Regions from separate parts of the Glutamicibacter sp. FBE19 genome, predicted to be linked through region 3. Evidence: riboswitches for the same ligand, from Rfam matches in the RefSeq annotation. Region 3 holds a riboswitch; each other region holds the start of a gene.
What was found. A riboswitch is a leader RNA that binds a small molecule or an ion and turns the genes downstream of it on or off. The one in region 3 is predicted to bind S-adenosylmethionine.
Positions count from the first base shown of each region.

Region 1: another riboswitch for S-adenosylmethionine. It lies ahead of H6F58_RS00495 (substrate-binding domain-containing protein); the one in region 3 lies ahead of H6F58_RS12085 (aminotransferase class I/II-fold pyridoxal phosphate-dependent enzyme).
Region 2: another riboswitch for S-adenosylmethionine. It lies ahead of acs (acetate--CoA ligase); the one in region 3 lies ahead of H6F58_RS12085 (aminotransferase class I/II-fold pyridoxal phosphate-dependent enzyme).

Region 1 is NZ_JACKQN010000001.1:106,437-113,837, forward strand. Features, by position in the region: gene H6F58_RS00470 (glycerate kinase) at 1-703, shown strand, start outside; gene H6F58_RS00475 (hypothetical protein) at 772-1,308, shown strand; gene H6F58_RS00480 (hypothetical protein) at 1,305-1,499, opposite strand; gene H6F58_RS00485 (sugar diacid recognition domain-containing protein) at 1,591-2,652, shown strand; gene H6F58_RS00490 (GntP family permease) at 2,910-4,271, shown strand; SAM riboswitch class I at 4,590-4,680, shown strand; gene H6F58_RS00495 (substrate-binding domain-containing protein) at 4,749-5,789, shown strand; gene H6F58_RS00500 (sugar ABC transporter ATP-binding protein) at 5,773-7,311, shown strand; gene H6F58_RS00505 (ABC transporter permease) at 7,308-7,401, shown strand, end outside.
Region 2 is NZ_JACKQN010000004.1:228,271-235,671, forward strand. Features, by position in the region: gene H6F58_RS09250 (LLM class flavin-dependent oxidoreductase) at 1-1,315, opposite strand, end outside; gene H6F58_RS09255 (acyl-CoA dehydrogenase) at 1,367-2,707, opposite strand; SAM riboswitch class I at 2,724-2,815, opposite strand; SAM riboswitch class I at 3,083-3,185, shown strand; gene acs (acetate--CoA ligase) at 3,204-5,492, shown strand; gene H6F58_RS09270 (BCCT family transporter) at 5,566-7,401, opposite strand, start outside.
Region 3 is NZ_JACKQN010000007.1:42,271-49,671, reverse strand. Features, by position in the region: gene H6F58_RS12105 (flavin reductase family protein) at 1-434, opposite strand, end outside; gene H6F58_RS12100 (methionine synthase) at 415-1,455, opposite strand; gene H6F58_RS12095 (DUF1852 domain-containing protein) at 1,475-2,467, opposite strand; gene H6F58_RS12090 (LysR family transcriptional regulator) at 2,590-3,531, shown strand; SAM riboswitch class I at 3,764-3,854, shown strand; gene H6F58_RS12085 (aminotransferase class I/II-fold pyridoxal phosphate-dependent enzyme) at 3,942-5,246, shown strand; gene H6F58_RS12080 (cystathionine gamma-synthase) at 5,243-6,448, shown strand; gene H6F58_RS12075 (AraC family transcriptional regulator) at 6,520-7,389, shown strand.

The sequences.
Region 1 (7,401 bases), on a different contig from region 3:
CGCACTGGGTGCCAAGTTCCTTGACGAGCACGGGCAGCAGCTGCCAGCAGGCGGCGGCGCACTGGCCAAGCTGGCAAAGATCGACATGTCCGAACTGGATCCGCGAGCCGCCACGGTGCAATGGCAAATCGCCTGCGATGTCACCAACCCGCTGCTCGGCGCCCAGGGCGCGGCAGCGATCTTCGGCCCGCAGAAGGGGGCTAGCGAGCAGGACGTGCAGCTGCTGGATCGCGGACTTGAACGGCTGGCCGATGTTCTTGAAGCTGATACCGGCCGGAAGCTGCGCGAGCAGCCGGGCATGGGAGCGGCCGGAGGCCTGGCGGTGTGCCTGGCCTCGTACTTCCCGGTGGACCTGGTCCCCGGATGGCAACTGGTAGCCGAGGTGCTCGATGCCCACCGGATCCTGGGTGCCGCGGACCTGGTCATCACCGGCGAGGGGCGGCTCGATAGCCAGTCGCTGAACGGCAAGGTGGTGTGCGGTGTGCTGGAAGCGGCCGGGGAGCATGCCGAGGTGATCGTGGTGGCCGGGTCCGTGGACCTGGGCGACGAACAGCTGGAGCGGGCCGGGATCCTGGCGGCCTATTCCATCGCGCCCGGCCCGGCGAGCCTGGCCCAACTGTCCGCCGATACCCTCGCATTGGTTGAGCGCACGGCGTTCAGCGTGGCCAGGACCTACCTGCCGCTGGCTCCACCGAGGGGATGAAACGGCGCATCCGTTTTTCCGCCAGGAAGACGATGTGCCTAGCGGCGGCCGGTTTCTACGATGGAATCATGATGAAGAAAAAGTATGCCGCCAGCGCCTTGCTGGCTGCGCCCCTGGCCCTGCTGCTCAGCGGATGTTCCGTTTCAGACCTGATGGTGGATAAATACGACGAGTCCACCGAAAAATCTGCCAAGACCTCGGAAGAGGGCGTTTCGAACGGGCTGCTGCCCGATTGGGTCCCCGCCGGCGGCACCGATGTGAAGCTCGTGCAGCGCAATACCGGGATGGAACGAATTTTTGCCATGGACTACACCGGGGACTTGCCCGGCGAAAAATGCCTGCCGATTAAATCTGCTGGGCACCCATCCGGGGCGGAACTGAAAAAGGCCTACGCCTCGGATCCGCGCACCAAGGATTTTGAGGCCAAGGAGATCTCCTCGACCAGGACCCTTGAAGCGCAATGGTGGCCGCAAGGCGCCGAAGAGAAGACCACGCAGCTCTGCGGACGATTCTGGGTCCACCTCGCCGAGGGCAAGCTCTATGCTTTTGCGCCTGACAGCACCAGCACCGCCACGGCAGTGCTGCAGGAGCGCGAGGCTTCCTAGGCTTCTTGTGGAGCTTGCTGGCGGGGCTGGTTCCGCGCGGTGTAGAGCCGGCATGCGGCCAACCCGGCCAGGCTCAGCACAATCAGCGCCGGGCCCAGCAGCCCGGGCAAGCGCTGGTTCCATGTCATGTTGAGCACTACCAGCAGGCTGACGAGGAAGCCTCCGGTGAAGTAGCTGATCGCCGAACTCATGGTGGGCCTTTCATCGCGATGCTTGACTGGGGTGAGCCTAGCATCACCGGGCGGCAAGGTGAAGGAGGCCCGGGGAAGCTAGGATGATTCCATGAGCGAAAAGGAGCAACCTCGACTGTCCGGCGCCTTGGCGCAAAAGGTTGTCGACACCATTGCGCCAACGATTAATCGCCATGTGAACATCATGAACGCCCATGGAATCATCATCGCCTCCAGCGATGCTTCGCGCGTGGGCACGCTGCACGAAGGAAGCGTCGAAGCCATCCGGCGCAATGAGGCCATCAGGGTCACCCAGGCCGATGAAACGGCGGGAACCCAGCCGGGAGTGAACCTCCCTTTGGCGCTGAACGAGCGGTTGTGCGGTGTCGTCGGAGTAACCGGCGCGCCCCACGAGGTCGAGCCCCTGGCGGATCTGATTGCGCTCACCGTCCAGCTGCTGTTTGCCCAGGAGCGCGAGCACTCGCGCAGCGCTCGCCGGGCGGCCGAGGCCAGGGACCTTATTTCGGCGTTGCTGGCCGGGCGGGTTGCCGCAGAAGTCGTCGACCGGAACCTGGAAGCGCACGGGCTGCGCGGACCGGTGCAGCTTGAGCTGTGGCTGCCGCGCGATGGCCGCGACCCCCTGCTGGAGCAAGCTGCCGCGGAAGGCATGCGCACCTCATGGGTCAGCCTGTTCGGCGCGCACTGGCGGCTGCGGGCAAGCACCGATGATGCAGCAGGTCAGCCCGCGAAACCGAGCGATCGTTTTCTTGGCGGAGCGGATGCTTTCGATGCCGGAGCGCTGTTGGCGCAGGCCGAAATGATGCGCACCCTGGTGGCGCGTCCTGCGCTGCTTCCGCAACGGGCACACCGGGAGATCTGGAATCAGGACATCGCCGTGGCCGTTGCACGGACTCCGGCGCGGAGCCTGGCCTATCTTGCGGCACCGGCCCGGGCGCTGAATCAAGAACAGGCAAAAACCCTGCTGGTGGTCGCCGCGGCATCCGCCATGTCGCAGGCCGCCGAAGCCTTGCACATTCACCGCAATACCCTGGTGCAGCGGCTGGAAAGGATCGGCCAGGTCACCGGCGCCGATATTCGCCAAGCCAATGAATCGCTGCGGCTGCAGCATGCCGTGTACGCGCGCATTGCACTTGACGAGATGCAGATTTTCTAGCGGCACCAGCAGCACCAGGCGAGCCTCGATAAATTCCGTCTGCCGAGGGGCGTGCACATATTCTTGCAGGACCATGCCGGGAAACCCGGTCGCATGCCCATAGGCAATCCGGCGCCGGTTTCCTACTATTGGCACATCACCTGCTGTTCAGGGTCGGCGAAACCGAAGAAATCCGGGCCTGGCTGATCCAACCCCCAGAGCTTGAGCCGCTTTGCTGGACAGCGATCCACACATAGTGGCAAAGGAGCCAACCTGCCGTGTACGAACTCATTGTTCTCTTGATCCTCGTGGTCGCCATTGTGCTGGTGACCGCACGCTGGAAAATCAGCCCCTTCCTCGCGTTGATTGGCGCAGCTATCCTTGCCGCCTTCGCCTACAGGATTCCCCTGGCCGAAGTGGCGGGCACCGTCACCACCGCCTTCGGCACCACCATGGGCAATATCGGCCTGGTCATCCTCTTCGGCACGATGATCGGCATCATCCTGGAACGATCGGGCGCCGCAATCTCCATGGCCGACGCGCTGATCAAGGTCCTGGGAACCAGGTTCCCCAATCTGACCCTGACAATCATTGGCTACATTGTCTCGATTCCGGTCTTCTGCGATTCGGGCTACGTGGTGCTGAACTCGCTGCGCAAAGCCATCACCCTTCGCACCGGCGTATCGGGGCTGGCTACTTCGGTGGCGCTGATGACCGGCCTGTACGCCACGCACACCATGGTTCCGCCAACCCCCGGCCCGCTGGCGGCGGCCGAGAGCATCGGCATTGCCGATAACCTCGGGCTGATCATTGCCGTTGGCCTTCCGGTGGCAGCCATCTCCGCGTTGGCCGGCCTGTTTTATGCCAGCCGCTTCAACAAGTCCCAATGGACCGCCTTGCCGTCGGAAGACGAGAATGATCTGGCAGACCTGGACTACGAGCAGCTGCGCGCAAGCTTCGGCAAGCTGCCGCATCCGGCCTTGGCCTTCCTGCCGATCCTGGTGCCGCTGGTTTTGATCTGTGCCTCATCTATCGCCAAGCTGCCATCCCAGCCGCTGGGCGGGGGAACGCTGGTTGAAGTCCTCTCGTTCCTCGGCACGCCGGTGATCGCCCTGATTTTCGGCCTGCTCTCGGCCACTTTGCTGTTGCGCGGCGAGAACAAGCTGGGCGATTTTAATGAGCAGATGCACGAATCGGTGCGCACCGCTGCCCCGATCTTGCTGATTACCGGGGCTGGCGCCGCATTGGGCGCGGTGCTGGCCGCCTCGGAGCTGACCACGATTCTCTCCGACTCGCTGAGCGGACTCGGCCTGGGCCTGGCGGTGCCGTTCCTGATTGCCGCCGCCCTGAAGTCGGCGCAGGGATCGTCCACGGTATCGATGGTGACCACCTCCGCGCTGGTCGCGCCGATGCTCGGTTCGCTGGGGCTGGATTCCGAATTGGGAATGGTGCTCAGCGTCCTGGCGGTGGGTGCCGGTGCGATGGTTGTCTCGCACGCGAATGACTCGTACTTCTGGGTGGTCTCGCAGCTCAGCCGGATTCCGGTGATCACTGCATACAAGACCCTCAGCGTGGCTACGGCAATCCAGGGCACCGCGGCCTTTGCAACGGTCTGGATCCTGGGGGCGGTCCTGCTCTAGCGCACTGCTGAATACACCCCGGGCACCGCGCCATCATCGAACCCTTCCTTGATGGCGCGGTGCACTGTTTTTAAGGGAGCTCAGAAACGGCCAGCCTGCTACGCCAAAGCCATGATGGGCTGGTGCGGGTCAGGGGTGCTCACGCCAAGAACAATGTGAATTAGACGCCGTAATATGCGGAAATATGACGCTGATTTAGCGCCTGCCCGCCGCCTCCCAGCCTTGCCAGCCCGGGATTTGTGAAGAGATCTGACGCAGTGTTCCCTCCAGTGACGCGTTGATGGCAAGCTCCCGGGATCAATGCTTGACTCGGATAACACCCCATCCAGAGCGGCTGAGAGACCTGGCTCCACGACGCCGCAGCAAGCCTGCCTCCTGCAGATAGTGCTAACGCCAGGTTCGATGGAGCTCCCGGGGCAAGAAGCGTGAACTTCTGTTCGGGATCCCTCGGTTCGATATGTCCAAGAGAGGGACGGCATGACTCGCACTCGCCCGAACACCCTGAAATTTGTGGCTGCCGCACTCGCAGCAACCACGCTGCTCTCCGGTTGCTCGCTGAAGGAACCACGCCCCGAAGCCGCGCCGGCCGTGGCGCCAAGCAGCAACCCGCAAACCGAACAGAAGCTCGACGATGTTCCTTCGATCGAGGGCAAAAAAGTGGGCATCGCGGCCAAGGACATCCTGCACGACTACTCGCGCGTGGTGTATCAGCAAATCCAAGAACGCATCAAGGAGCTCGGCGGAGAGGTCATTGCCACCCAGGCCGAAGCCAAGGACGAGAAGCACGTTTCGGACGTGGAAAATCTCATTACCCAGTCGCCCGATGCCATCGTGGTGATCCTGGGCGATGCCCAGACGCTCACCCCGGCCCTGGCCAAGGTGGATGCTGCAGGAATTCCGCTGTTCACCATCGACTTCCAGAGCGAGTACTCGAAGAACAACGTCACCAGTGATAACTGGAACGTCGGCACCACCCTGGCTCGCACCATGGCCGAGGACCTGCACGGCAAGGGCAAGATCCTGGTCTTCAACGGCTTCCCGGGCGTGACGCCCTGCCGGATCCGCTACAACAGCCTGAACCTGGTGCTCGAAGACTACCCGAATATCGAGAAGATCACCCCGGAACTGCAGGACAAGTACGAAGGCACCATCGAAGATGCCAAGAACCAGATCCAGGATCAGCTGCGCAGGCTGCCCGAAGGCGAAGTGGATGCGATCTGGTCCTGCTGGGATATGCCGCTGATCGGCGCCGCGCAGGCTATCGATCCCACCGATAATGACATCAAGCTCTATGGAGTCGACGCGGAACCCGGGGCACTGGACTTGATCGCGAATCCGCAGAGCTCCTACCAGTTCACCGTCGCCCAGCCCACCAAGCAGATTGCTGCCACCTCGGCCACGAATATTGCGCTGTTCCTCAACGGGCAAGCCGACCAGGTACCAAGCACCAGCTACGCCGAGCCGATTTTTGTGGACAAGGACAACGTGAATCAGGTGCGCAATGACAACGGAATCTAGCCTGCTGCTGAGCATGGCCGGGATCGGCAAATCCTTTGGCGCCGTCACCGTGCTGGACGATGTCCACCTGCAGCTGCGGGCCGGGGAAGTGCTCGGCCTGGTAGGTGAAAACGGTGCCGGAAAATCAACCCTGATCAAGATCCTCACCGGGTTGTACACCCTGGATTCGGGGCAGATCGAGCTTGCTGGACAGGCGGTGCAGATACGGCGCCCGGCCGATGCCGAAGCGCTGGGCATTGAGGTGATCCACCAGGACCGCCACCTGGCCGGGCGCCTGACCGTCGCCGAACAGCTGTATCTTGGCACATCCAGAAACCGCGGTTTATGGCGCCACGAGCGCACCGTGCAAGAGGCGGCCCGGGCGGATATCCTGCGGACCACCGGCCAGGAGCTGGACACCGCGGCCTTTGTCGACGAGCTGAGCGTTGCCCAGCAGCAGCTGATCCAGATTGCCCGCGCCGTGCTGGCCGAACCCAAGGTGCTGATTCTTGATGAGCCGACCGCGCCCTTGGCCAATGACGAGGTCGAGCAGCTCTTCGGCACCATCGGGCACCTGCGTGATCGCGGGGTGGGGATTATTTTCATCTCCCACTATCTCCAGGAACTGCAGCAGGTCACCGACCGGATCACGGTGCTGCGCAACGGCAGGAATGCCGGGGATGCCAGCTTTGCGCACGGCGACAGCATTTCAGATGTCATCGGCTTGATGCTGGGCAGCCAGGTCAACGAATTCTCGCACCAGCAGCGCGAGGCCCCCGCCCGCCAGGGCGAGCCGGCCCTCCAGCTCTCGGGCCTGTCGGTGGCTGGCAAGCTGGAGGGCATCGATCTCACGGTGGCTCCCGGGGAAATCGTGGCCGTCACCGGATTGGTGGGATCAGGCATCGAGGTGCTCGCCGACGCGGTCACCGGCAATCATCCGCATGCGGGCACCGCCTTGCTGCACGGCCGCCCGGTGGTTTCGGCCGCGGACTTTGTCGCCCGGGCCGGCGCCTACGTCCCATCGAACCGGCACCGCGATGGCATCTTCCTGCGCAACACCGTGCGCGAGAATGTTGCCGCCGCCAGCCTGCGGAAGCTCGGCCGCCGGCTTGGGCTGCTCAATGCGCGCAAGGAGCGGGATGCCGCGGAGGAGCTGGTGCAGCGCCTGGATATCCGCCCGGCTGATCCCGAAGCCGTGGCTTCGGGCCTCTCCGGCGGCAACCAGCAGAAGACCGTCTTGGCCCGCTGGCTGGCCAAGGGGTCCGATGTGCTGGTCTTGGACCAGCCCACCTCGGGCGTGGATGTGGGAAGCCGCGCGCAGATCTACGCGCAGATTTCCCAGCTGGTGCAGGACGGAGCCGCCGCGCTGATGGTCAGCGTGGACCTGGAAGAAGTGGTTGGCCTGGCCGACCGGGTGCTGGTGCTTTACCGCGGCCGGATCATCGCCGAGCTGCCCTCCGCCGAAGTGACCACAGAACGAATCTTGCAGTTGGCCTCCAGCGGCCAAGGAACCGGAACACCACGAGAAGAGGTGAACGCATGAGCGCCGCCATTGCTCCCGCCAACGAGGCGCCGGCGCGCAGCGCGCAAGGAAGGAAGCCCGGGCTGGCCGCCTGGATCGGCTACGCCGGCA
Region 2 (7,401 bases), on a different contig from region 3:
TGTTGCGCAGCGAGCCCTGGGCGTATTCGGTCTTGTAGGCGCCGCGAGCCTGCAGCTCGGGAACCACGTATTCGACAACGTCCTCGAAGGTTGCCGGGGTGACCGCGTAGGCCAGATTGAAACCGTCAACGTCGGTATAGTCCACCCAGTCGATGAGCTTCTCGGCCACCTCGGCGCCCGAGCCGACGGTGATCGGGCCGAAGCCGCCCACGCCCACCCATTCGGCCAACTGGCGGATCGTCCACGGGTTGCCGTCGTCGCCGCTGGCCTTCTGGAAGGTTTCCACGGTGGACTGGATGGCGTTGGACTTCAGGTTGGCGCCCAATGGCTCATCCGGGTTCAGCTCCGACAGGTCAATGCCCATCCAGCCGGAGATCAGGACCTGTGCACCTTCAACGTCCGCATAGGACTTGTAATCCTCGTACTTGGCCTGGGCCTTCTCAGACGTCTCATCGGTGATGATGGTCTGCATCGCGAAGATCTTCACATCGTAGCGGTCGCGGCCGGCGGCCTCTGCGGCATCGCGGATCTTGGTGACGGTGGCCTTGAGGATTTCACGGGTCGGGCTGGTGACAAATACTGCTTCAGCGTTTTCCGAGGCGAACTTGATGCCGCGCGACGAGGCGCCGGCCTGGTAGATCACCGGGGTGCGCTGGATGGAAGGCTCGGTGATGGCGATTCCGGGCACCTTGAAGAATTTTCCTTCGTGCTCGATGCTGTGCACCTTGGCCGGGTCCGTATAGATCCCGGTTTCCTTGTTGTTCTGCACGGCGTCGTCTTCCCACGAGCCTTCGAGCAGCTTGTAGACGACCTCGAGGTATTCATCGGCGTGGTTGTACCGCTCGTCGTGCTCCATCTGGTCTTCCTGGCCCATGTTGCGGGCGGCCGATGGCAGGTACCCGGTCACGACATTCCAGCCCACGCGGCCGTTGGTCAGGTGGTCCAGGGTGGCCAGGCGGCGGGCGAAAGCGTAGGGGTGCTCGTAGGCGGTGCCCGCAGTGACGCCGAAGCCGAGGTTCTCGGTGACCGCTGCCATGGCGGAGACCAGCATCATCGGGTCATTGACCGGGGCCTGGGCGCCGGAGCGCAGCGGGGACTCATTAGTGCCGTTGAAAACATCGTAGGTACCCAGGACATCGGCGATGAACAGGCCGTCGAACTTGCCCTTTTCCAGTACCTTGGCCAGGTGGGTCCAGTAGCCGAGGGTGTTGTAGGTCGAGGCCTTGTCATCCGGGTGGCGCCACAGGCCTGGCGACTGGTGCACCACGCAGTTCATGTCGAATGCGTTGAAGAGAATTTCGCGCTGCTGGCTCATTGATGTTCCCCTTGCCATGGTTGGGTAGTGGTGAAGATTAGTGGTTCGCGCTCAGGCGCCGTGGGCTCGATGGTTGCTGTCTTCGCCGGTGACCGAGAGTCGTTGCGGCTGGACCGCATTGATCTCGTAGTCCCCCACAATGCGGGCCTTGTAAATGGCCGGGTTGTGGGTGGCGATGGTCCGGGCGTTGCGCCAGTGCCGGTCCAGGTTGCAGATGACGCTGGTCGAGGATGCGCCCAGGCCGTCAAAGAGCTTGCTGGTGGCACCGATGACGAGTGGCTGGACGATGGTTTGCGCCCGGTTGGCGGCCAGTTCGCAGACCGCATAGCGTTCTTCGTCGTTGAGCCCCGGATCTACCAGTGCGGCTTCGACTTCAAGGACGGCGCCGATCACGACCGAGTCCGCGGCGAAGGATTCCGCGGACACCTCGCCGACCAGTTGCAACACCTGTGGTTCGCGGTGCACCGGAACGCCGGTGCCGGTGGTGAAGATGCGGGTGCGGTTCTGCACCGAAATGCGCAGGTCGTTCAGGGCCGCCCGGGCGATACCTGCCTGCACGGCCATGAGCACCAGCTGGAAGATCGCCGCTTCGGAGTCGTTGCTCTGCTGCGGCATGAACGTGTCCACCGGGACCTGGTGGAACTCCGTGGTTCCGGTGCCGGTGAGCCCCTGGCCAAAGCCATCCCAGTCATCAAGGATCTTGACGCCGCTGTGCTGGGTGGAGACTACCGCGATCTGGCGCCCGGGCAGTTCCGGGTGGGCCACGGCCACGGTGGTCCAGTCGGCAAAAATGGTACCGGTGCAGTAGTACTTTTCACCGTCCACCAGCCAGCGGCCATCAATCTGGCTCACCTTGGTGTTCAGCGTGCCCAGGGCATTGCCACCGCGTTCGGTGTAGGCGTTGCCGACAATTTGCCCGGCGGCGATGCGGGCGGTCCACTTACTGCGCAGCTTTTGGTCGTCGAGGACCAGCACGTTTTCCACGAACGCGATATGCGCGCGCCACAGCTGGCCGACATGCGAGTCGGCTTCGGACAGCTCGATGAGCAAGCGGAACACGTCGACCAGGCGCGCGCCGTATCCGCCCTCGGCAACTGGGATGCGCAGTGCGCCGAAACGTTCGCGGTTGAGCAGGCCTACCTGCTCGAAGGGCAGAACGCGGTTGCGGTCGCGGTCCTTGGCGGTGCTGGCGATTTGCGCGAAGACCGGACGAAAGATTTCAGCCAGCCGGTCGTATTGCTCATCCGCGCCGGGGCCGGGGGTGACCTTGAGCAGTTGCCGCGTGGGCAGCTGCTCTTCGAAGTCGTCTAGTCCCATGGCGCTAGCCTGCGAAGGATCGCTGAGCTGGTTGAAGTCCAAACCGGAGGTGTTTGGCAACTCGCCAAATGACATTAAAAGTCCTCAATTCTTTCCATCGGTCCTGGCGGTAGCACCGTCTCCCTTTTCGGGTGGTTGCTGCGGCGTCGTCGAGCCAGATCTCTCAGCCGCTCTGGATGGGTCGTCATTCATTTGTAGCCGTAATAAACCGATGCATCCAAGCCACGAAGTCACATTTCGACCTTGGGCGGCTCCGGGATGACCGGCAGGTTGAACAGCCAATGGCGCATCATGCCGAAGATGAATTGCCCATATTCGCCCATTATCGATCAAACCGGCATTCAATGAAATAAATAACGAAATATCCCGCGCATGTGGCACAGTTATCGAAGATTTTTCATGTTACGCAAGATTTGCATTCAATTCCTTCGAAACCCTGTAATAGACGTGTAACCATCCCGAGCGGCCGAGAGATCTGGCTCAGTGACGCCGCAGCAACCACCTATGGAGGACACCTTCCATAGGCCGGTGCTACCGCCAGGACCGATGGAGATGATCATGGCACTGTGCTTTGCGCAGCCTCAAATGCAGTACCTGGGCCTCGCGTCCATGGCACTGGGCGCCGGCCTCGTCAATTTCTCGCGCAGATTCGCCACCACGGCACAGAGCCGCACCGCGCTTTCAGGCTCGCAGCCACAACGGGCTATGGGCAAAGACCGGCAATTCGCCTCGGCCAAGAACCTCCAGGGCACAAGCAACACCTGGCCTTCCTCGGAATACTTGCCGTTGCCCTGCTCGCTGCCTCCGAACGCCGCGCCATAAAAGCCCCGGGCCCGAGGGCACTAGCGATCAAGTACCAAACCAGCCACCGAATAGACACTCCAAGGAATACTCTGTAATGACCATCGAATCGGCACCAACCTCTGCATTTGCCTCTGAGGAAGCACGCCAAGCATTCTGGGACGACGCGGCACGCCTCCTTGATTGGGACACCAGCTGGCATACCACCAGCCAGATCCTCCCAGCTGACCCGGAAGCCAAGCGCGGACCGCAGATCTCCTGGTATCTGGGTGGCAAGCTCAATGCCGCGGTGAACTGCGCCGACCGGCATGTGGCCGCCGGCCGCGGAGACAAGGTCGCACTGTATTTCGAGGGCGAACCCGGCGACCGGGTGGCCGTCACCTACAAGAACCTGCAAGAACGCATCAGCCAGGCCGCCCACGCTTTGGAATCCTTGGGCGTGGTCAAGGGCGACCGCGTGGTCATCTACCTTCCGGTCCTCATCGAAACCGTCGTCATCACGCTGGCCTGCGCCCGCATCGGCGCCGTCCATTCGCTGGTCTTCGGCGGATTCTCTGCCGAAGCGTTGAAGTTCCGCGTGGAAGACACGAAGGCCAAGGTGCTGGTGACCACCGATGGCCAATTCCGCCGCGGCGCCTCGGTGCCGGTCAAGGACAATGCCGACGAAGCGGTCTCCGGCGAGAATGAGATCGAAAAAGTGCTGGTCATTCGACGCACCGGCGATCAGATCCCGTGGACCGAAGGCCGCGACGTCTGGTGGCACGATGTTGTCGACACCCAGCCCACCGAACATGAAGCGCAGTTCTTCGACTCTGAAACTCCGCTGTTCATCATGTACACCTCCGGAACCACCGGACAGCCCAAGGGCCTGGTGCACACCACCGGTGGCTACCTGACCCAGGCTGCCGCCAGCTACAACATGCTCTTCGCCAACCCGGATGCCTCCCAGCGCGAGAATGACGTGCACTGGTGCACCGCGGACCTGGCATGGATCACGGCCCACACCTATGAGATCTATGGACCGCTATCCAACGGCGTCACCCAGGTGATTTATGAAGGCGTGCCCAACGCGCCGCATCCCGGACGCCACTTCGAAGTCATCGAACGCTACAAGGTCACCAGCTACTACACGGCCCCGACCTTGGTCCGCTCGTTGATGGGCTGGTTCCCCGAGGGCATTCCCAAATCCTACGACCTGTCCTCCATCAACGTCGGCGGCACCGTTGGCGAAGCGGTTAACCCGGAGGCCTGGCGGTGGCTGCGCGAACAGCTTGGCCGCGATACCCCGGCAGGCATTCCGATGGTGGATACCTGGTGGCAGTCCGAGTCCGGGGCGACGGTCCTCTCCCCTTTGCCGACCGACGACTACTTCAAGCCAGGATGCGCCGCCCGTGCCCTGCCGGGCGTTTCCGTGGACATCGTTGATGCCCAGGGACAGCGAGTTGAGCCCAACACCCAGGGCAATATTGTCATCACCCGCACCGGCCCGTCCATGGCGCGTACGGTATGGGGCAACCCTGAACGCTACTACACCAGCTACTGGGAGAAGTACGTCCAGCAAGGCTGGTTCCTCGCAGGCGATGGGGCACGTTTTGACGAGGATGGAGATATTTTCATCCTGGGCCGCACCGATGACGTGATCAATATTTCCGGGCACCGGTTATCGACCATTGAAATCGAGTCTGCGCTGGTCACCAACCCCGGCGTCGTCGAGGCCGGAGTCTGCCCCACCCCGGATGCAAAAACCGGACATGCGGCCACCGCCTTCGTGGTGCCCCTGGACAAGTCGCTGATTGGCGAAAACCCTGATGAGCAGCTCGCCGCGCGCCAGGCACAATTCATAGCTGAACTTCGTTCCACGGTAGCCACCCAGATAGGCCCGATTGCCAAGCCGCGCGATGTGCTGCTGGTACCGGATGTTCCCAAAACCCGTTCGGGCAAGATCATGCGCCGCTTGCTCACGCAGCTATTTGAAGGAACCACGCTGGGTGACACCACCAGCCTGCAGAATGAACCGTGCATTCCCGAGATCAATGCAATCTGCCGGGCACGCCGCTAAAGCGCAACTGAAGAAAATCCGCTTTAAATAGTCGAAGCCACGTCCCGCGGGACGTGGCTTCGACTATTTAAAGCTAGGAATCCTTGGATTCGGAAGAATCCGTGGACGGTTCCACAACAGCCTCGGTAACTATCACCTGAGCTGAATCCACCACACCATCTTCTGGCTTCCCGGCCGGCTTGATGATGGGAATCTCGGTGGTCATCAGGCTGAACTGGCTGCCTTCGTGCCGGTCCACGCCCTGGGTCACCGATTGCTCAAGCACTGTGCGGGCCACCTTGCCGCGCAAGATCAGCGGATCGCGGCTCAGGTCCTTCCATAGTGCGACGCACAACAGCAGCATCACGATCACGAACGGCAAGGCCGAGACAATCGTGATGTTCTTCAGGCCGTTGAGCGCCTCGGCCGGATGATCGCCACCCGCCAACAGCATGACTGCGGCAACAGCACCGGTGGCCACACCCCAGAAGACCACGGACTTCTTGGTCGGCTCCTCGGCTCCGCGCTCGCTCAAGGCACCCATCACGATGGAAGCCGAGTCGGCGCCGGTGACGAAGAAGATCGCGATCAGCAAGACCGTGACGATCATCAGCACCGTGGCAATCCAGCCGGAGAGCGGAAGCGCATTAAGCAGATCGAAGAGGATCAGGTCGAAGTTGATGTCCGGAGCCCCATCCACCACCTTGGCCAGCGCCTCGCCGGTGTTGCCTGCACGCTCCGCGCGTTCCTGCAAGCCAATGGCGCCACCGCCGAAGATGGAGAACCACAGCAGGGTGACAGCCGATGGAACCAGCAGCACGCCGGTGACAAACTGGCGGATGGTGCGGCCACGCGAAATGCGAGCGATGAACAGGCCAACGAATGGGCTCCATGAGATCCACCAAGCCCAGTAGAAGACAGTCCAGGAGGACAGCCAGCTGGACATGGTGCCGTCGCCAGAGGCCGCGGTACGCGAAGCCATCTCTGGAAGGTCGCCAATGAATGCGCCCACGGCGTTCGGGACGACGTTGAGGATGAATAGCGTTGGGCCGCCAATGAACACGATCAGCGCCAGGATCACTGCCAAGACCATGTTGATGTTCGACAGCCACTGGATGCCGCGCTCGATGCCGGAGACAGCCGAAGCGACAAACAATGCGGTAAGGATCGCGATGATCACTACCAGGACGCCGGAGCCAACCTTTTCAAGGATGCCAGCGGACTGGATGCCGCCACCAATCTGCAGTGCGCCCAGGCCCAGCGAACAGGCGGAGCCGAAAAGGGTAGCGATAATGGCGAGGATATTAATGGTGCGGCCGCCCCAGCCGTGCACAATGCGCTCTCCGAAGACGGAGGAGAACATTGCCGAGAACAGCTGCGGGCGCCCCAGGCGGAAACTGCCGTAGGCCATGCCCAAGCCGACGATGGCATACATCGCCCACGGGAACAGCGTCCAGTGGAAGAGCGTGGTGCCCATGGCGGTGCTCAATGCAGCGTCGGTAGACCCTTCAACGGTGCCTGGCGGCGGTGACATGTAGAAGAACAGCGGTTCTCCCACGCCATAGAACACCAAGCCGATGCCCATGCCGGTAGCAAACATCATGGAGATCCATGAAACCGTGCTGAATTGCGGTTTTTCGTCGTCCTTGCCCAGCGGGATGCGCCCGAAGTTCTTCGCAGCGACCACGATGACAAATATTGCGAATACCGAGGCTGCAATGATAAACAGCCAACCAGTGTTGGTGATGACCCAGTTAAGGGCCACGTCTGCGGCTTTACCCAAGCCTTCGGGGGTAACGAAACCCCAAATGATAAATGCCAGCGCCAAGGCGCCAGCGATTCCGAATACCCAATAGTCGGTTCCTGAAACCGAATATTTCTTTGGTCGTCGTTGTCGAGCTGAATGCAGCTCGCCGACGAGGTCTTCAAA
Region 3 (7,401 bases):
ACGATGACCGTTGAGGTCCCTGCCTGGATGCGTTCCACAACCTCACACCGTACCCAAGCGCGCACGTTATCAAAGACCGTTTCTCCGGTGCTCAATCGAGTCCATGTCTGGTCCTGCGCAAAACGATCTACCCCGCTGGTAGCACCCAACTTTGCCAATTCAATGTCATGCACATCCAAGGAATGAACCACGACCGTCTGAGCGCGAGAGAGTACGTCAGAGGCAGAAGAGTGAGCCGAAATTGAGAAGACTAGCAATGGCGGATCAACGCTGATGGAGGCAACCGATGTTGCGGTGAGGGCAACTGGGCCCTGGCCAGCATCGGCAGTAATGACACTGACCCCACCCGGGTGCCCACGAAAGACTGCTTTGAAGTCTTCCGCGGGCAACGAGGGCGTCGCGGAATCCGACACTTTAGACGCGTGCACCAACAAGCTCCTCGCGCAGGATGCCGGCGCCAGCGCTCAGCGCGCTGAGCTTGGCCAGCGCCACATCGCGGCGGAAAGGTGCCATGCCGCAGTTGGTGCTGGCAATCAGCTTGTCGGCATCGACAAATTCGAGTGCGTTGCGCAGGGTCTGTGCTACTTCCTCGGGAGTCTCTACGGCATCATTAGCCACGTCGATGGCACCGAGCATGACCTTCTTGCCTCGAACCATCTCAACTACTTCAAGCGGCACGTTGGAATGGTGAGATTCCAAAGAAACGGTGTCAATGGTTGAAGCCTGCAACAGTGGGAAGGACTTCTCATAATGGAGCCACTGAGCGCCAAGAGTGGCCTTCCAATCGTTATTGGCCTTGATGCCGTAACCGAAACAAATGTGCGCAACGGTTTCTGCCTTCAAACCTTCGCAAGCACGCTCCAGCGCTGCGATGCCCCAGTCAGCAACTTCATCAAAGAAGACATTAAAGGCTGGCTCGTCAAACTGGATAACATCCACACCAACAGCTTCGAGTTCTTTCGCTTCCTGGTTCAGGATGGTCGCAAACTCCCAAGCGAGCTTTTCACGGCTCTGGTAGTGAGCGTCATACAACGTGTCCACCATGGTCATCGGGCCAGGTAACGTCCACTTGATCTGCTTGTCAGTGAATGAACGAATGGCCTTTGCGTCCTCGACAAAAACCGGTTTTTCACGTTCTACGGCACTAACGACGGTAGGCACGCTCGCGTCGTAACGGTTGCGGATTCGCACCGTCTCACGCTTTTCGAAATCAACACCGCTCAGGTGCTCAATGAACGTGGTGACAAAGTGCTGACGGGTCTGTTCGCCATCACTAATGATGTCGATGCCGCGTTGAGTCTGCTCGAGGACCGCAGCACGCATGGCGTCTTGCTGGCCTTCGCGCAGCTGATCGCCTTCAAGCTTCCATGGGGACCATAGCTTTTCAGGTTCGGCAAGCCACGAAGGCTTGGGCAGGCTGCCAACGATCGACGCGGGGATAAGTGGTGAAGTCATTGAGGAATCTTTCGGAGTCTTAGGCGACGGGAGTCTGGTAGGAGGAGGACCACTGATCGAGCAGTTGGCGATTTGGGGTGATGAAATGCTCTTCGGTGAACTTGCCTTGGATCCTGCCCAATTGGGCTCGTTCTTCGCGGTCGTAGAAAACGCGTGTAGGGGAGAAGTCCTCGGCGCCCAGGCTCGGGTGGTACACGGAGGGCGCTGCCGAATTGGCGTTGTAGATCTCCGGGCGGTAGATCTTCTGGAAGGTCTCCATGGTGCTGATCAGGCTAATCAGCTGCAGGTTCGTGTAATCGTTGAGCAGGTCGCCACGGAAGTAAAAGGCCAGTGGCGCAACGGCACCCGGCGGCATGAAGTAGCGAACGCTCAAGCCCATCTTGCCGAAGTACGCATCGGTGAGCGAGTTCTCGTCCTGCTGGTATTCCAAGCCGAGCACTGGATGGCTGTTGCCAGTGCGGAAATAAGTCTTGGAGGTGGAGACGCTGATGCAGACCACCGGCAGCTGGGCAAAACGCTCACGGTATGCCTGTGAGTTCAAAAAATGCTGGAAGAGCTGTCCATGGAGATCACCAAAATCTTCGGGAAGCACCGGAGATCCGCTGTCATTACACGATGCTGGGAGCACAACGCTGAAGTCGTAATCGCGGACATAAGAAGAAAAATTATTGCCGACCATGCCCTGGGACCGAGTGCCGGTGAGTTTATCCACGATCGTGGTTTCAAGCACTTCTAAAAGAGGAAATTGCTGGTCGGTATTATCGGCAGAAAAATGCACATTTGCGGAAATGATTTCCAATTCAAGAGAATAGCGGTCGCCCTGGGGATTGTCCCAGTGAGCCAAGGAATTGAACCGGCGGTTGATCATCGTCAGGGCGTTGCGCAAGTTCTCTTCGCGGCGCTCTCCGCGTGCCAAATTAGCGAAGTTTGTCGTGGTGCGCGAATTCGCCGAAGGGGAGTAATTCTCGTCAAATCTGGTGGTGCTAATGCTGAAATTCAATTCGTCTGCCATGATGGCCAATCTGTATTTGGGAGGCCTGGGCAGGCCGAGGGGAAGTCGTTGCGTCAATCATGCAGGGTGATTCTTGATATCAGGTAACTCGATATAACTATGGATTCATATAGACTCTGGCTATGGTTCAGGGAACAAATGGCTTGACACTGCAGCAGCTGCGCTATTTCGTGGCGGTAGCCTCCGAGGGGTCCATCTCGGCTGCCGCCGACTTGATTTACGTCGCGCAGCCCAGCATGTCGGCGGCGATGAAGGAGCTTGAATCGAGGGTGGGGCGCACCTTGCTGGTGCGCTCGGCCAGGGGAGTGACGCTCACCGCCGAAGGAGCAGAATTCCTTGGCTACGCCCGGCAGGTCCTGGAGCAAGTGGAGCTGCTGGAGCACCGCTACCTCGGACGGCCCTCCGCCAGGCGCCTGCTGGGCGTCTCCACCCAGCACTACTCATTTTCGGTGGACGCCTTTGTCCGGATGGTCCAGGCCAGCGGCGCCGAGGAGTACCAGTTTTCGCTCCGCGAGACGCGCACCGAACAGATCATCGAGGACGTGCGCACCCTGCGCAGCGACATCGGGATCCTGTACCGCAATGACTTCAACCGCAAGGTCATCGACAAGCTGCTGCGCGAATCCCGGCTGGCCTTCCACCCGCTGTTCCTGGCTGATCCGCACATCTTCATCTCGCGCAGCAACCCGCTGGCCACCCGGGACCAGGTCACCCTCGAAGACCTCGAGGACCTGCCCCGGCTGACCTTCGACCAGGGCGCGAATAATTCCTTCTACTTCGCCGAGGAGGTGCTCTCCACGCGCTCCAGCCAACGCGAAATCCAGGTTTCGGACCGCGCCACCATCTTCAACCTCATGATCGGCCTGGGCGGGTACACGATCTCCACCGGCATCATCAGCGACGAGCTTGATCCCTCCATCGTTGCCATCCCGCTGGCGATCGAGGAGCGCATCGAGATCGGCTGGATTGACCACGCAGCCATTCCGCTGACCGACCAGGCCCAGCGCTACCTGCAAGAAGTCCGTGCGGTGGTCGCCAGCTTTGGGGTCGAGGTGCTCGGCTGAGCCGCCCACGGCGTAACTCCCGGTCATCGAGTACCGGTCTATCGTCATAAACTTCGGCAAAAACCTTGAAATCACGCAGGTTCTGCTCAAAGTGATGCGTCATAAAGTGGTGCCAGCCACCGCGTCATCATGACAAGTTCACGACATATGAAGCTTGGCGGCCTTGTATGAAGCTGGCCGCCCGATGGCGCTTGCGCCGTTTGCGGCCCGTGGCCAACCATGGAAGAACAACAAACCATCAAGAGCGACTAAGAGATCTGGCTCGTTGACGTCGCAGCAACCATCGGGAAACCGAAAGGTGCTAATGCCAGGAACGATGGAGCAGTTCCGAACGCGCTTTTGCGTGATGTGCTTCGTGTTGCCACACGATGCCTATCGGTGCACTCCCTCGCAGAGAACGAGGAGGAGCTATGAGCCAAGGAACCGACGCGGTCCACGCCGGATATCGCCCGAGCGGAGACTTCCGCCCGATGCTGCCGCCACTGCACAATTCCGCAGCCTACCAATTCCAGTCGCATGCCGAAGCGATCGAGAAGTTCGCGTTGCGCCAGGCCGGTTTCACCTACTCGCGCACCGGCAATCCCACCGTCTCGATCCTCGAGCAGCGAGTGGCCGCGCTGGAAGGCGGCGCCCAGGCGGTAGCCACCGCCACCGGCCAGTCCGCGGTAGCCCTGTCCCTCCTGGCCCTGACCCAGGGACCCAAGCACATCGTGGCCTCCTCCTCGCTCTACGGCGGCACCGTGGACCTGTTCACCGACACCTTCGCCGACTTCGGCATCCGCATCAGCTTTGTCGACCAGGCCGATCCGGCCGCCTGGTCCGGGGCCATCGAGGAAGACACCCGGGCGTTCTTCCTGGAGTCGGTCTCCAACCCGCTGTGCACCGTGGCCGATCTTCCCGCCATCGCGGCCATCGCCCATGAGCACAACATCCCGGTGGTGGTCGATAACACCCTGGCCACCCCGCTGAATGTGCGGCCACTGGATTTCGGCGCGGACATCGTGGTGCACTCGGCCACCAAGGGCCTGGCCGGACACGGTTCTGTTTTGGGCGGGATCGTCGTGGACTCGGGCAAATTCGACTTCTCCGACGCCGCCCGCTGGCCGCAGATCGCCGCCCCGCGCGTGCGGCTGAACAACACCTCGCTGCTTGAGCGCCACGGATCGGCCGCCTACGCGATGCTGGTGCGCTCCAAATTCCTGCACGACCTGGGCCCGACCCTCGCCCCGGCTAGCGCCCAGGGGATCCTCGCCGGCATCGAAACCCTGCCGGTGCGCGCCGCACATGTGCAGCGCAGCGTCACCACGCTGATCGGCGAGCTCCTGGCGCACCCGGGCATTGTGGCCATCCACCACCCCTCGCTGTCCACCCACCCGAGCCACGAGCTGGCCAAGAAGATCACGCCCAAGGGCACCGGCTGCGTGCTGGCCATCGAGCTGGCCCATCCCACGCTGGTCTCCCCGCTGATCGACGGGCTGAAACTGATTTCGCTGGCCGCCAATGTGGGGGACACCCGCACCATGATCTCCCACCCGGCCACCATGACCCACTGCCGGCTCTCCGAGCAGCAGCTGGCCGCCGCCGGGCTGAACACCGCCACCCTGCGCCTGTCGGTCGGCCTGGAAGACCCCGCCGACCTGCTCGCCGATCTCACCCAGGCCCTTGACCACGCACTGGAGAAGGCCCTGGCCCCGCAAACCCAAGGAGCATCATGAGCGGCTTCAACACCCAGGCCGTCCACGCCGGCCAGCACAAGGACCCGCACACCGGCGCGGTCGTGCCGCCGATCTACCAGACCAGCACCTTCATCCAGGACGGCATCAACGTGCTGCGCTCCGGACATGAATACTCCCGCGGCTCGAATCCCACCCGCGACGGGTTCCAGGACCAGCTCACCGCCCTGGAAGGCGGGGCCGCCGGCTTCGCCTTCGCCTCCGGCATCGCCGCCGAAGACGCGCTGCTGCGCGCGGTGCTCGAACCGGGCGACCACATCATCCTGGGCGCCGACGGCTACGGCGGCACCAACCGGCTGATCTCCAAGCTGCACAGCAAGTGGGGGATCACCTCTTCGGCGGTGGATATCACCAGCCTGGATTCGGTGCGCTCCGCGGTGCGCCCGAACACCGCGCTGCTCTGGGTGGAGACCCCCTCCAACCCGCTGCTGGGCATCGCCGACCTGGCCGGCTGGGCGGACATCGCCCGCGAGCATGGCGCCCTGCTGGTGGTGGACAATACCTTCGCCACTCCTTATCTGCAGCGCCCGCTGGATTTCGGCGCCCACGCGGTGGTCCACTCCACCACCAAATACATTGGCGGGCACTCCGATGTGCTCGGCGGCGCGGTGATCGTGGCCGACCACATCTTCCGCGGGCAGACCCTGGCCGAAGCGGTGGGCTACCAGCAGTTCGCCGGCGGAGCTGTGGCCGGCCCGCAGGATTCCTACCTGGCCGCCCGCGGGCTGAAAACCCTGGGCCTGCGCATGGAGCGCCACTGCGCCTCGGCCGATACCCTGGCCCGCTGGCTCGATGCGCAGCCCGAAGTCACCCGGGTCTACTACCCGGGACTGGAATCCCACCCCGGGCACGAGCTGGCCGCCCGCCAGCAGCGCGGTTTTGGCGGGATCGTCTCGCTGGCCCTGGAAGATGAGGCCGCCGCCCGCGCCTTCGCCCAATCCATGGAGTACTTCCAGCTCTCGGTCTCCCTGGGCGGGGTGGAATCCCTGGTCTGCTATCCGCGAGAAATGACCCACGCCTCGCTGATCGGCACCGAGCTGGAAATCCCGGCCAACCTGGTCCGCCTCTCGGTGGGCATCGAAGAGACCGAGGATCTGATCGCCGATCTTCAACGCGGCCTGGCCGCCGCCCGGGCCACCCGGCCTGTGAGCACCGTGCGCGAAAAGGCCCTGGAAAACGCCTGATCGCATCGAACCGCAATAATCGGGCGGCGCGCCCCTTCTCCACGGAATAGTAATTGGGGAAGGGTGGAAACATGATCGGAATTCTCAATCGGCTCGTCGAGCATATCGAGGCGAACCTGCACGCCGAGATCAGCCTCGCGGATTTGCTGCGCGGCGAAGGCACGACCGAATACCACGTGCGGAGGATGTTCTCCTCGCTGGCCGGCATGCCGGTCTCCGAATACATCCGCCGCCGGCGCATGTCCCTGGCCGCCGCGGACCTGCTCGCCGGGGATGACCTCTTAGCTATCGCGATCCGCTACGGCTACGGCTCGGCCGAAGCTTTCGGCCGGGCCATCCGGTCCGTGCATGGCGCATCCGTGGGTGAAATCCGCGAGAATGGCGGCCCCCTTCGAAGCCAGCCAATCATCAGGTTCAGCCTGAACGTCGAAGGGAAACGCCCCATGGATGCACGAATAGCGCAAAGAGAAAACTTCAAGCTCATCGGATACGCCGCACGCGTCCCGCTGATCCACCACGGGGCCAACCCGCACATCCAGGAGCACATCGCCTCCATACCGGTGGCCGAGCATGCCCGGCTCAAGGCGCTGTCGGCCGCCGATCCTGCCGGCTTGCTGCAGGTCAGCGACCAGGTCGATGCGGACTACCGCGAAGGCAGCGAGCTGACCTACCTGCACGGAGTTGCGGTGCCAGCCGACGCCCCGGTGCCCGAGGACCTGGATTCCATCCAGGTTCCAGCCGGGGCCTGGGCGGTATTCAGCGTGTCGGGCCCCTACCCGGCGGCGCTGCAGGAGCTCTGGGCCTCCACGGCCACCGCGTGGTTCCCGTCCAATCCGTGGCGTTTGCGTCCCGGCCCGTCCATTGTCGCCGTGCTCGATCGGGCCGCTGATTTCAGCACCGCGACCTGCGAGCTCTGGCTGCCGGTGGAGGCCGACCGCTAGCCTTATCCACAC